4 regions of the Lottiidibacillus patelloidae genome follow, and region 4 is predicted to be linked to each of the others. Evidence: riboswitches for the same ligand, from Rfam matches in the RefSeq annotation. Region 4 holds a riboswitch; each other region holds the start of a gene.
The links. Region 4 has a riboswitch for cyclic di-GMP ahead of CIB95_RS00725 (DUF192 domain-containing protein). Riboswitches for the same ligand answer to the same signal wherever they lie in the genome.
Positions count from the first base shown of each region.

Region 1: another riboswitch for cyclic di-GMP. It lies ahead of CIB95_RS12045 (S8 family peptidase); the one in region 4 lies ahead of CIB95_RS00725 (DUF192 domain-containing protein).
Region 2: another riboswitch for cyclic di-GMP. It lies ahead of CIB95_RS10545 (HD-GYP domain-containing protein); the one in region 4 lies ahead of CIB95_RS00725 (DUF192 domain-containing protein).
Region 3: another riboswitch for cyclic di-GMP. It lies ahead of CIB95_RS09185 (hypothetical protein); the one in region 4 lies ahead of CIB95_RS00725 (DUF192 domain-containing protein).

Region 1 covers NZ_NPIA01000006.1:157,439-160,913, reverse strand. Annotated here, with positions in the region: gene CIB95_RS16635 (S8 family serine peptidase) at 1-210, opposite strand, end outside; gene CIB95_RS12045 (S8 family peptidase) at 256-1,896, opposite strand; cyclic di-GMP riboswitch class I at 2,033-2,106, opposite strand; gene CIB95_RS16245 (hypothetical protein) at 2,347-2,505, opposite strand; gene CIB95_RS12040 (DUF2269 family protein) at 2,659-3,096, shown strand; gene CIB95_RS12035 (YjcZ family sporulation protein) at 3,135-3,236, opposite strand; gene CIB95_RS12030 (efflux RND transporter permease subunit) at 3,385-3,475, opposite strand, start outside.
Region 2 covers NZ_NPIA01000005.1:107,033-110,507, forward strand. Annotated here, with positions in the region: gene CIB95_RS10540 (nucleotide sugar dehydrogenase) at 1-1,070, opposite strand, end outside; cyclic di-GMP riboswitch class II at 1,417-1,501, shown strand; cyclic di-GMP riboswitch class II at 1,534-1,618, shown strand; gene CIB95_RS10545 (HD-GYP domain-containing protein) at 1,635-2,231, shown strand; gene CIB95_RS10550 (class I SAM-dependent rRNA methyltransferase) at 2,360-3,475, shown strand, end outside.
Region 3 covers NZ_NPIA01000004.1:131,273-134,747, reverse strand. Annotated here, with positions in the region: gene CIB95_RS09195 (lysine N(6)-hydroxylase/L-ornithine N(5)-oxygenase family protein) at 1-119, opposite strand, end outside; gene CIB95_RS09190 (HD-GYP domain-containing protein) at 288-1,199, opposite strand; gene CIB95_RS09185 (hypothetical protein) at 1,289-1,984, opposite strand; cyclic di-GMP riboswitch class I at 2,051-2,136, opposite strand; gene CIB95_RS09180 (EAL domain-containing protein) at 2,371-3,369, opposite strand.
Region 4 covers NZ_NPIA01000001.1:117,027-120,501, reverse strand. Annotated here, with positions in the region: gene CIB95_RS00745 (pilus assembly protein TadG-related protein) at 1-729, opposite strand, end outside; gene CIB95_RS00740 (TadE family protein) at 744-1,127, opposite strand; gene CIB95_RS00735 (A24 family peptidase) at 1,121-1,636, opposite strand; gene CIB95_RS00730 (Flp family type IVb pilin) at 1,713-1,922, opposite strand; gene CIB95_RS00725 (DUF192 domain-containing protein) at 1,937-2,287, opposite strand; cyclic di-GMP riboswitch class I at 2,383-2,475, opposite strand; gene CIB95_RS00720 (YitT family protein) at 2,625-3,209, opposite strand.

The sequences.
Region 1 (3,475 bases), on a different contig from region 4:
GCTTTTTGCAACAATGACACTGACGATATCTTGAGAACTATCTTTCATGACAGCTCGTAATGCAGGATGAATTTTATTCATCTCTGCATTTACTGCTGAAGGCTTAGCTATTTCATTTTTATTAGGAGCACTATATGAAACCGATTGTGCTGTTGAAAGTAACATAATAAAACTTGTCGTTATAGCAAAAATACTTTTTAAGAGCTTCATGTGTAAGCCCCCTTTCTTCTACCTTTACTAGGCTTCATCAATTTTTTATTTCCAATAAACGTTTGACCATGTCGCATTTGACCATGTCGCATTTGACCATGTCGCATTTGACCATGTTGCATTTGACCACGTTGCATTCGACCATGTCGCATTTGACCATGTCGCATTACTGAACGTTACATTCGAATCATTCCCCCAAATCATTGGTGAGAACGTGAAATTCATATTTGCACTAGGAATCGAACTTGTTTGATAATTAACTGCGTAGTAAACTGCTGCATCAGCATTTACAATTCCGTAATCTCCACTACTGTAAGCTCGATAACTATGGTGAACGTTATCAATATCTAAATTATCTTTTTGTTCTTTACTTAATTGGCGTAAGAAGCGGTCTTTAAATTCTAAATAATCTCTTCCCGTAGCTTGTAAGATCCACTTAATTTGATTAGGTGTTAAGTCTGGATTCGCTTCAAGCATCAAAGCAACGACACCAGATACTACTGGAGCAGCCATCGATGTACCACCCATTTTAAAGTAAGCGCCATCAACTACATTTTCAGGTTTAACATTTCTGTTATTGCCATATGGCATATAGGCAACGATGTTCGTTCCTGGTGCCATTACTTCTGGTTTAGATACCCCTGACATTGTTACACCTTTACTTGACCAAGGTTTTTGGAAATCGTCACCTAAGTATTCTGTTCCATTATCATCAACTGCCCCTACAGTGATTACAAATGGATCATTCGCTGGTGCAGAACAAGTTGAGCAAGAGTCATAACCATTGTTTCCAGACGAAGTAACAACTACTACTCCAGATGCCCATAATAATTCAACAGCTGCTGCCGTTGCGCTTTCTGTATACCTTGACTTTGTACCAACTGTTGAAGAGATATTAACTACACGAATGTTATAATCTTGTCTATTTTCAAAAATCCATTGTAGCGCATCTACTAAATCAGCTTCTGTTGACATTCCATTTGCATTACTATATTTAACACTTAAAATATTTGCTCCCGGAGCAATACCTACGTATTTTCCGTTACTTGCTGTTCCGTCACCTGCTATTATTGAAGCAACGTGAGTACCATGGCCGAATTCATCTTGAACATTACTATTTAGGGTAACACGCCCAATTAAGCGCTCGCCGAAGTCATTCCTCTCCGATTGTGAAACCCCACTATCTACAACTGCAACCGTGACACCTTTTCCTGTAATCCCTCTTGCCCAAGCACCTTCTACTTGAACAGCAGAGTTATATGTGTTTTGAATGGCAGCAACATCAGAACTATTTGTAACATCAAATCCTGTAGAAACAATTTTACTATCTTCATTAATTACTAACACACCTTCATGTGCTGCTAACTCATCTAATAAGCTAACTTTAATTTCCGCTGAAAACGTATTAATGAATTCCCATTCAGACTTAATTGTTGCACCTAATAATTTTGCAGTTTCTAATACCCCAGTAGAACCTGGCTTTTTAGAGACGATAACATTGACTGTTCCCTCTCTATTCGTATTTAGAAGATCTACTAAATTAGGATGAATTTTGCTAGTTTCTAAGTTATCTTGCTGTTTAACTTGACCTAATGGTAATACAGAACTAGCTTGTCCACTGTGTACACTCACTAAAATCATACTTGCACATGCTGCTAAACCAAGTAATGCTTTAATTTTTTTCACAAAAAAATCTCCCTTCTTCCATAAGAAAAAACATCAAGCGACACAAAAAAAATAGACTAATGACTAGGTGGTCAACAGTCCATGCGCATGATGTAATTTTTCTTAGAAGTTAGGAGACTAATTAAACCCTAATCATTTCGAAAGCTGGCTGGCAGTGAAGCCCCTATAGCTTTGCGTCACTAGATTTCTCTAGCTTTGCCTTTCTCGATGATTTGGAATTTTTCCTTATGTAGTATTATTTTTCCAATAATTATACTATAGTACATAGCTACTAGCATGTCTACTATTTTTCTATAACTTTCGTTCGACAAAATACTAGTTTTTGTAAAATTACTAGTTACAAAGGTCTTAACCCTATTATTCTTAAGAATATTATTAAAAAAATCTTAAATTTAACCTAATATAATAGAGAAGGATGCACACTTATCATGAAGTGACATCCTTCCGAAATTATTCAGCGTTTAATTGTTGAGGATCACGCAAGTCATATGCATCTGGATTACTGTCATTTTCATGTCTTGCTAAAATTTGTGGCGGCATTCCTTTTTCGACAATGAGGTCTTTATCGGTCATAACCTCATCATGTTCAATTTTTTTCTTTTCATTCATTAGCTTTGCACCTCCATTAATAAAATGTGCTTTTTAAAGATTTTCATGCATTTTTATGTATAATCGCTACGCCAGTTTAATAAATATTAGTAGTTTAATCTTCTTTTGAATCTCCTCAACTTTATTTTAGGAGGGATAATTATTCTTTACAAAATGTTATTATCTATTCATATCTTATCTGCAATTGCAGGAATTGGAGCTACGTTTCTTTTCCCATTCATTCTTGCGTTACCTAAAAAAGTAAGCGAATTAACCCTTGCTTTACGTCTCATTCAAAAAGGAGCTAACTATCCTAAATTCGGCTCTATATTGTTACTTCTAACAGGTTTAGGAATGGGAGCATTAAATACTGACCTTTTTCTTAAGGGTTGGTATATTACAGCTATCGTTTTACTATTAGCCGCCGTTCTCATTTATGTAATTAAAATTTTACCTGGAATACAAAACGCATTAAATGTAGTGTGCGAAGTAAAAAGCGAGGAAATTCCTGAAACGTACTGGACTATAAAAAAAGGATTGAAACCTTTAATGATTACAGCATCAACAATTGACGTCTTTATTATCATCTTAATGATTTGGAAACCATTATAAGGAAAAACGCCCACAATTTATGGGCGTTTTTTTATCTATTAGTAGCCTTTTACAAAGCCGCCAGCACCGACAATAATTAACAAGATAAATAAAACAACGATTAGCGCGAAGCCACCGCCATATCCGAATCCGCCAGACATAATATCAACTCCTATAAATCATTTAAGGAATTTTTCGTCCTTATACAGTCACTATATGCCCTGATTTCACGAGTGATTGGACGTTTGTACCATATAAAAAAGCGAGACAAATAAATTCCTCATTTGCTCGCCTTACTTTTCATGTATTTTATGCTTGTTTTTTCTTAAGTCTTATTTTCTTCGTCCCGTTTGCAACATCTTCAAAAAGCATATAAACTCCTGGAATTAAAATGAGTGTA
Region 2 (3,475 bases), on a different contig from region 4:
TGAGTAGGTAATTGATTTTCAGTAATATGAGGGTCATACGTTGTATAATTAATGCCCTGCTCATCTAAATATTGTAGAACTTGTAATGATGGACTTTCTCTCATATCGTCAATATTACCTTTGAATGCTAGGCCAAAAACAGCTACTCTTCCATGTGAAATGCCTTTATTAACTAATGTTTGTTTAACTTTCTCAGCTGTGAACTTTGGCATATTATCATTCGTTGTTCTTGCCAAATGTATCATTTTAGCTAAATCTGGTTGTAACTCATATAAAAACCAAGGGTCGACAGCTATACAATGTCCACCTACACCAGGGCCTGGAGAGTGAATGTTAACACGAGGGTGATAATTTGCTAATTTAATGGCTTCCCACACGTTAACACCGACATTCTCGCTAATTTTAGCTAGTTCGTTGGCAAAAGCTATATTTATATCACGATAAGTGTTTTCCATTACCTTTACCATTTCTGCAGTAGTTGCATCAGTAAGATGAATTTCACCTTCAACAAAAACTTTATAAAGGTCTCTAGTAGCTTCAGCAGAACGTTTATTAATTCCACCAACAATACGGTCATTTTGAACTAATTCCTTAAACACTTTCCCAGGAATTACTCTTTCTGGGGAGTGAGAAATTAATAGCTCTTCACCAATGACATAACCAGTTTCTTCTAGAACCGGGATCATCACATCTTCAACAGTTCTTGGCGGTACAGTGGATTCTAAAATGATAAGATTATTTGGTTTTACATACGGAACGATTGCTTTTGTTGCAGAACGGACGTATTCTAAGTTAGCAGATTTATCATCACGTATTGGTGAAGGAACGGCAATTATAAATACATCAGCCTCTTCTGGTGTAGTCGATACTGTTAAATTGCCAGTATCTATTGCTGTAATTAACTTTTCTTGCAATCCTTCTTCTTCAATATGAAGTTGTTTATTACTAATAAGCTTAACAGTACGCTCATTTATATCGACCCCATGTACTTTAACTCCATGATTAGCAAACATTACTGCAGTTGGTAATCCGATATATCCTAATCCAACAACACATACTTTATTAAACATAAAAAATTCTTCCCTTCAGTGATCAATTAGATATATAAAAAATTTAATAGATTGTTTAATGAAAATCATAAATATGAAACCTAAAAATACCTTCTTATAGTATAAGCATATGATAATGAAAATACCATTAAAAGAAGTTACTTAATAATTGATTGTAATAGAAAATTATAAATTAATAAAATAATATCAATTAATATTTAATCAATACTATTCGTTATCAGTTCTAAAATTAGTTCCGTAGGGCTAAACAAATATCCTTCTGCAAAATTCGACAATATTTTTAAACATAAGGAAAAGTAGCAGCTTCTGTGGTATATTATTTAAAGGTAAAAAAATGATGATTATAATTTATAAGAGATACTTTGACAGATAGCGACATAAATTGGGCGCCTTGCTATCTTGAGTAAGTGGCGCAACCGACTCTGCTTTAGAGTCATTTTTTTTTGAAATAGTTTAATAATTTAGTTAAAAGAGATACTATGACAGATGGCGATATACTTGGGCGCTTAAGCTATCTTGAGTAAGTAGCGCAACCGACTCTTCTATATAATAGGAGGGCTTAATTTGTATGAATTACTTCAACAGTTAAGAAGTGAAAGTGCATTAACAAAAAATGAATATAAAATTCCTTTTTTACTAGAAAAGTTACGAATGCATGATGAAGCAACATACTTCCATTCTGTGAGAGTGGCAAATATATTAGATGACTTCGCAAAGAGTATAAATATAGAAATTGAAAAACGTAAAATAATAAAAAATTCCGCACTAATACACGATATAGGTAAGATATTCATAAATAGTAACCTTTTACAGAAGCAAGGAAAACTAAGCGAATTAGAGTGGGAAGAATTAAAAAAACATGCATTATATAGTGACTTGATCGTTAAAGAACTCGAAATTGATGACGTTGATTATTCAATGATTTTGCATCATCATGAAAATATAGATGGATCAGGCTATATTGCAGGGCTCAAAAATTATGACATTAGTATGAATGTAAGAATGATACGAATTGTTGATAGTTTTGAAGCAATGACAGCAAAGCGCGCATATGCTAAGGCGATTTCGGTCGAGCTAGCCTTAGAAGAACTAAGTGCGTGCAAACACTTTTACGATCAAGAGTTAGTGACAAAATTTCAAAGCTTTGTACAAGTACAGTAAGAATATCAGAGATAGAGAGTCTATTTCAGACACATAGATCTTTGCACTATTTTAATTACATTATTTTATTTTATTTGCTTTTTATGCCAAAATGAAATCAAACAATAGAACGATGAAGGATGGCGAGAATGGAAGTAGAAGTAACGTTAAAAGTGAAACCTAAATATGAAAAAATGTACAAAAGTGGGTATCCACTTATAACAAAAGATGCTATTAGTAATGTAAATACCTTACAAAAGGAAGGGCAGCTTTTTAAACTGATAGCTGAAGACAATTCTTTTTTAGGAAAAGGTTACTTAGGAAAGCAAAACAAAGGGTATGGCTGGGTTTTAACAAATAATAGGAATGAAATTATTAACCAAGCTTTTTTTGAAAAAAAAATAAAAGATGCGGCTGAAAATCGTAAAGTGTTATTTAATAGTGAAGATACAACAGCATTTCGTCTCTTTAATGCTGAGGGAGATGGAATTGGTGGTTTCACTATTGATTATTATGATGGCTTTTATTTAGTTAACTGGTACAGTGAAGGCATATATAAGTATAAAGAGTATGTATATACCGCACTAACAAAACTAGGACAATATCAAGGGATATATCAAAAGAAGCGATTCAACTCAGGTGGGAAATTTATTGAAGAAGATGGCTTCGTAGAAGGAGAAAGAGCTGAATTTCCTCTTATTGTAAAAGAGAATGGGGTAAATTTTGCGATTTACTTAAATGAAGGGGCAATGGTAGGGGTTTTTCTTGACCAAAGAGAAGTGCGTAAAAAAATTCGAGATACGTATGCAAAAGGAAAGACAGTATTAAATACCTTTTCATACACCGGTGCTTTTTCTGTTTTTGCAGCATTAGGTCGAGCTACCAAAACAACTAGTGTCGACTTAGCTAATCGAAGTTTAAGTAAAACGATTGAACAATTTCAACTGAACGGTATAGACCATGAAAAACAAGATATTATTGTAGAAGACGTCTTCCGTTACTTTAAATATGCAAGTAGAAAACAATTGAAATTCGATTTAGTTATTCTAGATCCACCTAGTTTTGCACGCTCAAAAAAATTCACCTTTAGTGCTTCAAAAGATTATAAAAATCTACTAAAAGAAGCAATTGATATTACAGAGGAGAATGGAGTAATTGTCGCTTCAACGAACTGTGCAACCTTTGATATGAAAAAGTTTAAAGGTTTTATAAAGGCGGCTTTTAAAGAACTACATTTAAATTACTCAATTGAAGAGGAGTACTCT
Region 3 (3,475 bases), on a different contig from region 4:
GGCTTTTGATCTAAAAATACGGTTTCTACTTCAGGGTAGTCAGTTAATAATGCTGCTAGTCCTAAGTTAAATGGACCGATACCTACTCCTAATAAGTCATATACTTTATTTTCCATCATGCACTCCTTAGTTGTTTTTTTCGTCTAGCTTTTTTAATTAACTATTATTTTTTTATTAGTACATTCTAATTTTAACATGGATACACAGTGATAAATTTTTTTCTTTGAAATTAGCCCGTTATAACAGAAAAAGATACTGTCATTTTCACATGATAGTATCCCTTACATTTATACCTCTATATATCCATCTTCTTTTAAAACTTTTTCAAATTCTTCTACGATTTCTCTTTCAAAGTGAATGCCAATGAGGCTTTTTATTTCATTTATAGCAAATTCCGCATTAAATGCTTTGCGATAAGAACGGTCTTCAGTCATTGCATCAAATGTATCACATACTGCTATTATTTTAGCTTCTAATAAAATCTCTTCACCTTTTAAACCTTTAGGATAGCCACTTCCATCCAAACGTTCATGGTGCTGTTCAATGATCGGAGCAAGTTCTTTATAATTTGTACCTATTAACATATCCGCTCCATCAGATGGGTGTTTCTTTATAATCTCAAATTCTTCTTTTGTTAACTTGCCTGGTTTATTCAAGATATTTTCAGGAACATTAATTTTACCGATGTCATGTAAACATGCAGATAAACTGAGTCTTTCTAACTGCTCCTTATTGCACTTCATTTTCTTTGCAATTTTTATTGCGTAATTAGCAACTCGATCACTGTGCATAACTGTATAGCAATCCTTCTTCTCCACTTCTTTTACAATTTCCATAAGTGAAGAAATTTCATTGCTCATTTGTCCAAAGGTTGGTTCAGAGCTAACCCATAGTAAATGAACGTCTGATAGAGCCTTAAAATGGATTGGTTCAGGTATATTTTGAATTTTAAAATACTCCTCTGGCCCGATTGTCACCTTACTATCATCAATTTCACAAAGGATTTCCCCACTAAGCACATAAAAGAACTCTAGCACGTTTGCATTTTCAGAAGGAAATGCATAAAAAAGCTTATCCTTCTTTATGGAATGGGTCATTATCTCTACTCCATCTCCACGAGAAAGCAAGCTTATCTCATTAGTATCAAATTTAACTTTTTCTATGTATGTTCCCTTTTTACCTAATTTAAATCCTTGCATAGTATTCACCTCAAAGAATACATGAAATGGAAAAAAGAGTCCGAAAAAATGAACTCTTTTTTAATTTAACATGATGACTAAAAATAATATTACTTTATTCCGATAACACGGAGAGGATCGATCCACGCCTCACGATCAGCAAAACGTACTAGTTTCCAGCTACATTCGGCAATAACACCTAATTCTGCTGCCTCTTCGATTGTTTTAGCCGACATTTCTAATGTTTTATTGAAGACATCAGAAATTATTTTGTCAAGCTCTTCTGTATACTTTTCTGTAAGTTCTTTTGACTTTTCATATTTCTTATTAAACTTTTCCTCTATTTTTTCTATTTTTTCTATGATTTTCTTTTTATCTTCTTCATCAGCTTCCGCCATTAACTGTGTTGTAAGTTCGTTTAGTTCCGTGTTAAGCTCTTCAATCTTTTTATCAATTTTATCTTCTTCTTTTTTTAATTTCTCATCTATTTTAGCTAATTTCTCTTTTAACTTTTCCTTCTTTTGTTGATCTTTAGTAGAAACATACTCTGCAGTAACTTCCTCTTTTTCAATTTTCAGTTCTACAACTTCTTCACCTTCTTCAAGTTCTCGAAGTTCTAAAAGATACTTAGCTTGAAGCTCGTCAGATTTTTCTACTGCTTTTGCAATTTCCTCATCAATTTTAAGATTTGTCTCTTCTATTTTTTCTAACGCTTCGTCATAGTTAGTTTTCTCAGATGCAAAGATAGGACTAGATGTTGTGAAAATTAAAATTGTAGAAAAGAATAATGCAAGTAACTTTTTCATCTTTATAATCCCCCTATACTATACTGAATTCCTAAAAAAATAACCCCATCTTTTGCGAAAGGGTATCGATGCAACTGGCTGGCATAGTATTACTACTGAAGCCCCTCTAGTTTTGCGTCCATATTCTTTCGAATAGGTTGCCCTTTTTTAGTTTATTCTATTAATTCAATCTATTATAATTCTATTATAGACCTACTTATTTCCTAAATCTACTATTTTATTAAATAATTTCATATATTCATTTGCGAATATTGGCATATTTAGTCGATAAATACCAATATATATTGCTAATATATATTTAGAGAATGTTATTAATAGATTGTATGTCAAATTGAATCTCATTTATGGTCCCTGATTGCACAAAAAAGTGTAGAGCAATGAGTGCCTTACACTTTTTTCGTATGCTTGATCGGTGTTGGAGATGGTTTCCCAAATAAGTAACCTTGAAAAAGTTGATATCCTTTTGTTTGTAACCATTCAAAATCTTCTTTCACTTCGATTCCTTCAGCCAAAGGTGTAGATCCGTTCATTAAAGCGTGCTCCAAAAAAGACAGTGCGTTTTTTTGCTTTGTTATATCATTTGCGACTCCGTTTACATATTGCCTATCTAACTTCATATAGTGAGGCTTAAGGTCAGCCAATACTTCCGTAGTACTAAAACCTTCTCCAACATCATCAAGCGCGTATTTAAACCCTTTTTCGTTATAATAAGCTAATATTTTTTTCAGATGATCTATATCATTTACTTTTTCCGTTTCTACTACTTCAAAAACAAGTTCTGACGGATCTACATTTAATTTATTTGCTAATGCAACTGTTGACTTTAAACAATGCTCTGGTGAATAAATGGAGGTTGGGATGAAATTGATAAAAGCTTTTTTATCGATACGTGCTGCAGCCTTAACAGCATTCATTCGACATAGACGGTCTAAAGCATAAAGCCTACCTCGCTCTTTTGCCGCTGCAAAGACTTCGTTTGGATATAACGTTGAACCGTCTTCGTGTTGAAAACGAGCTAAAAGTTCATAAGCATATATCTCTTCATTACCATTGACGATTGGTTGATAATAGCAAGTTACTAATTCTTTAATAATAATTTCGTCAATCCATTGGACGTCAATCACAGCGTTAATTTGTTTAATAGGTTTCCAGTCTTCGTTGTCAATTCGAAAATAAACCATTTCAGGTTCCATATGGTCATTACAAAAATAAACAAATTCTCTAACAGATGCTTCTTTTATCGTTAAAATATTATCATCAAATTTGACAATTCCATGTTCTCTATTTAAATGGAGGATAACATCATTTAGGAGAGAAAGATTAGCTTCTCCCTCCATTTTTATTTCAAATAGCACATCCATTACGATACAACTGCTACAATTCATATAAATTTTCTCCTCTTGACCGCTATCTATGTCTTTTTTCTAACTTTCCATCTATAGATAGGTTCAAAATTATAATCTTCTTTTTCTATACTCATTAGACCATAAA
Region 4 (3,475 bases):
TACATTAACTAAAATAATTCGTTCACAATCCCGCGAATACTGCATTCCTGGACTCCAATTACAAGCATTTACTTTTTCTTGAACACCTGATCTCGTTTTTCCGGCAATGTTACCAGTTTGTGTGTCTATTACATCACCAATACTGACTTTTTCCGGGTAGCCATATTTCAAATTATATTCATAGGTTTGTGCTCCAGGTCCACCAAGTGCCAAAATACCGAAGTTACCTGAATCAACTTCGGTTTGATCAACTTTAAGCTTGTATTCTTGCATAAAATTTAATGCAATTGATTCATCCACACCTAAAGGTGCCACGCCATAAGCGCTTCCTATTTGTCCAATTTCCGCTACGGACCTTACTTTGACAGTAGCGAAATCTATCCCAAACAATGTAGAGAATGCTAGAGGAACTTGTTTTGACATCTCAACTATTACTTTTTGATCATTGTAAACGTGACAGTTTTCTAGACTATTTGTTTCGTTATGAGCTGCAACGATATCATCAACAATCTCTTTTATCATTTTTTCTGACGTATTTTCATCATCATCTTGCATTTTTAATTCTTGTGCTCCTGATAGAACGGCGGCATTAGCTACTTTTTTTAGGTGACTTTTTTCCATATATAACATGCCTCCATCAATGACTAACCCTGTTAACGCAATCATTGCAAGCATGCCGATAACAACAAACACTAATACACCGCCACGCTCATTATTAATAGTTTTCAACCTTTCTCCTCCTATCATTCCACTCTAATTGTTGATTCTGTTTCAATATAAAAAGGAGAAGGTAGCATACTTGAAATTAATGGAGTAATAATTGTTGCTGGATACTTTAGTTGCACTGTAACGTAATCACCAGAGTTTCTATTGGTGTCATTTGGAGTAATCGTAACTTCTAAATCCGCTGGCTCTCCAATATGAATGTAATTTTTAGCAAACTGTGTCACATCACTATCGTTCCAACCTAATCCAGCAACACGAACAGTTTCTTGACTAGTTAAATGGTAGTGAGTATACATATAAAAAACTCGTCCAAAATCAAAAAGTCCAACCATTAAAAGTAGCATTACAGGTATAACTAATGCGAATTCTACGATTGACTGACCTTTTTCATTTTTCACCATAATATAATCCATCTTTCAAGCGCCAATGCTGCAAGTGCTCCTGCAGCAATTGCCACCCCATAAGGATAAGAATAGGATGAATTAAAAACTCCTTCTTTAATAGGTACTTTAATTCCATTTCTGGCACTATGAACACCATATAAAACTGCTGTAAATGCACCACTACGAAATAATATAATACCTAGTGCCATTAATGCTCCGATCATTCCCATATAGATTGCAGTGTACATCACAAAACTAGAACCCTTTAATGCACCAATAAGACCTAAAAGTTTAACATCGCCAGCACCCATTCCACCTAAGAAATACGGAATTAAAAGTAAGCCAAAGCCGACCGAGAAACCTATACCTGCTGTTTTTAAACCTACGAACCCATGGTCAATTCCTTGGATGATAAATGCTAGAAGCAATGCTGGGAAAATGACAGCATTATATATTTTTCTTTCTCTTATATCTGTTACAACACATATACCTAAAATAATTAATAGGATTAATGTAGTAATCATCATTTATCCCTCTTTTTGTATAGTTATTTTAAAATAGCCTTACGTTCGAGAACGTAAGGCTAGAAATATATAAGTTATATTAAGCACCAGTACCACTAGTAGTAGCAGTTCCTCCAGTATCACGGTTTGTTACATTGTTAATTACTTCATTAAACATTGTCATGATTTCATCTCTTAATGTAGCAAGTAGCGCGACAACTCCTACTGCAATAACACCTAAAACTAAACCGTATTCTGTCATCCCTTGACCTTTTTCCTCAAATACTAATCCTTTTAATTTGTTCATCATTTGACAATCTCCCCTTAACCATTATTTTTTATTTGTAATACATGTCCTACTTTTGTATCTGTTTTTGAGATACTTCCAGCAGGTAATTCGATCACCGAGTTTGCATTTTTGACAATGCTTCCAACTTTGCTCGGCTTCATCATGTGAGTGATCTTGACAATCTTCATATCTTTATCAAGATAAATCACATCGATGTCATACTTCATAAAAAATGTGTGGACCGATTGGCAGGGTTGTAGATGCAACGCTTCACCTAATGGCAATTCAGAAGTAAACATTAGCCCTTTTAATCGTTGAAAGAAACGATAGGCTGTTTTAAGTTTATTAGCTAATATTGTGCCATTTGATAGGTTCACTAGCATCATTTACTTTCACCTCCTGAAAATTAAAAAACAACCCTGCCACTTACCGAAAGTGGGGGTTGTTATATAAAAAATAACAACAAATACCCTTGTAATCTTTCGGTAACTGGCTGGCATAGTGTAATAAGATTTACACCTTAGCCCCTGTAGCTTTGCGCCGCTGATTTTCATCAGGTTTGCCTTTATCGAGATTCAGCGTCATTTGTCGTTGAATCTACTATTGTTTGATGTTGCTTGTTTTTATATTAACTAATTATCTAGTAAATTCATATAGTACTTTCACACTATTTTTTCAGACAATTTAAGGTAATTTACTAGAATTCCCCAATTTAATGCAGTTTTATTGTATAACTTCTTTACCTTTTAACGTCATTGAACTTGTCGCAAAGCCTACAGCGGAGATTGTAATGATAGAATAGAGTAATATTTCTTTACTAAATACAAAACCACCTATCATAATAATAACTGTATCTATTAAAAAAATTAGTATTCCAACATTAAGAGATATCCATTGTGTCAATAGTTGAGCAATTAAGTCTGTCCCACCGGTGCTTGTCTCAAATCTCAGCATTAGACCTACTCCTGTTCCAACTAGTAAACCTCCCAATAATGCACTATATAATGGGGGTAAATGAAAGCTATATCTTAGTGGACCAAGCAAATCAATGACAAATGCTGAAACTAACATCCCATGAAGACTATTAAAAAAATAAGATCGATAATATATCCATGCCATAAGATAGATTGGTACGCTAAGGATAATAATCGTTAAACCTACTTTATATCCCCATATATATTTCATAATTAATCCAATACCAACCATTCCACCATCCAATAAATGATATGGAACAATAAATCCATTAATTCCGATTCCTAGTAGAAAACTGCCAATAATTATTGCAATACCCTTTTTCAGCACACTCATCAAGTTCATCCTCCGTTAACGAAACAAGCTATATATAAACTATATGCATGTACCAAAAAAGTATTAATAGAAAAGCGAGGCGAACGCTCAGCGACGTATAAGCTGGAGCACTTTGTTTGAGATAAAGGAAACACAACGAGCGCAGCGAGTTGATGTTGACTTATCGTAAATAAAAAGTGTGAAGATTACTAGTCGTTGTGAGCCGCAGCTGGACAATCAGAAAAGCTGAGACGACTGATCAGCGACGTATGAACTGGAATACTTCG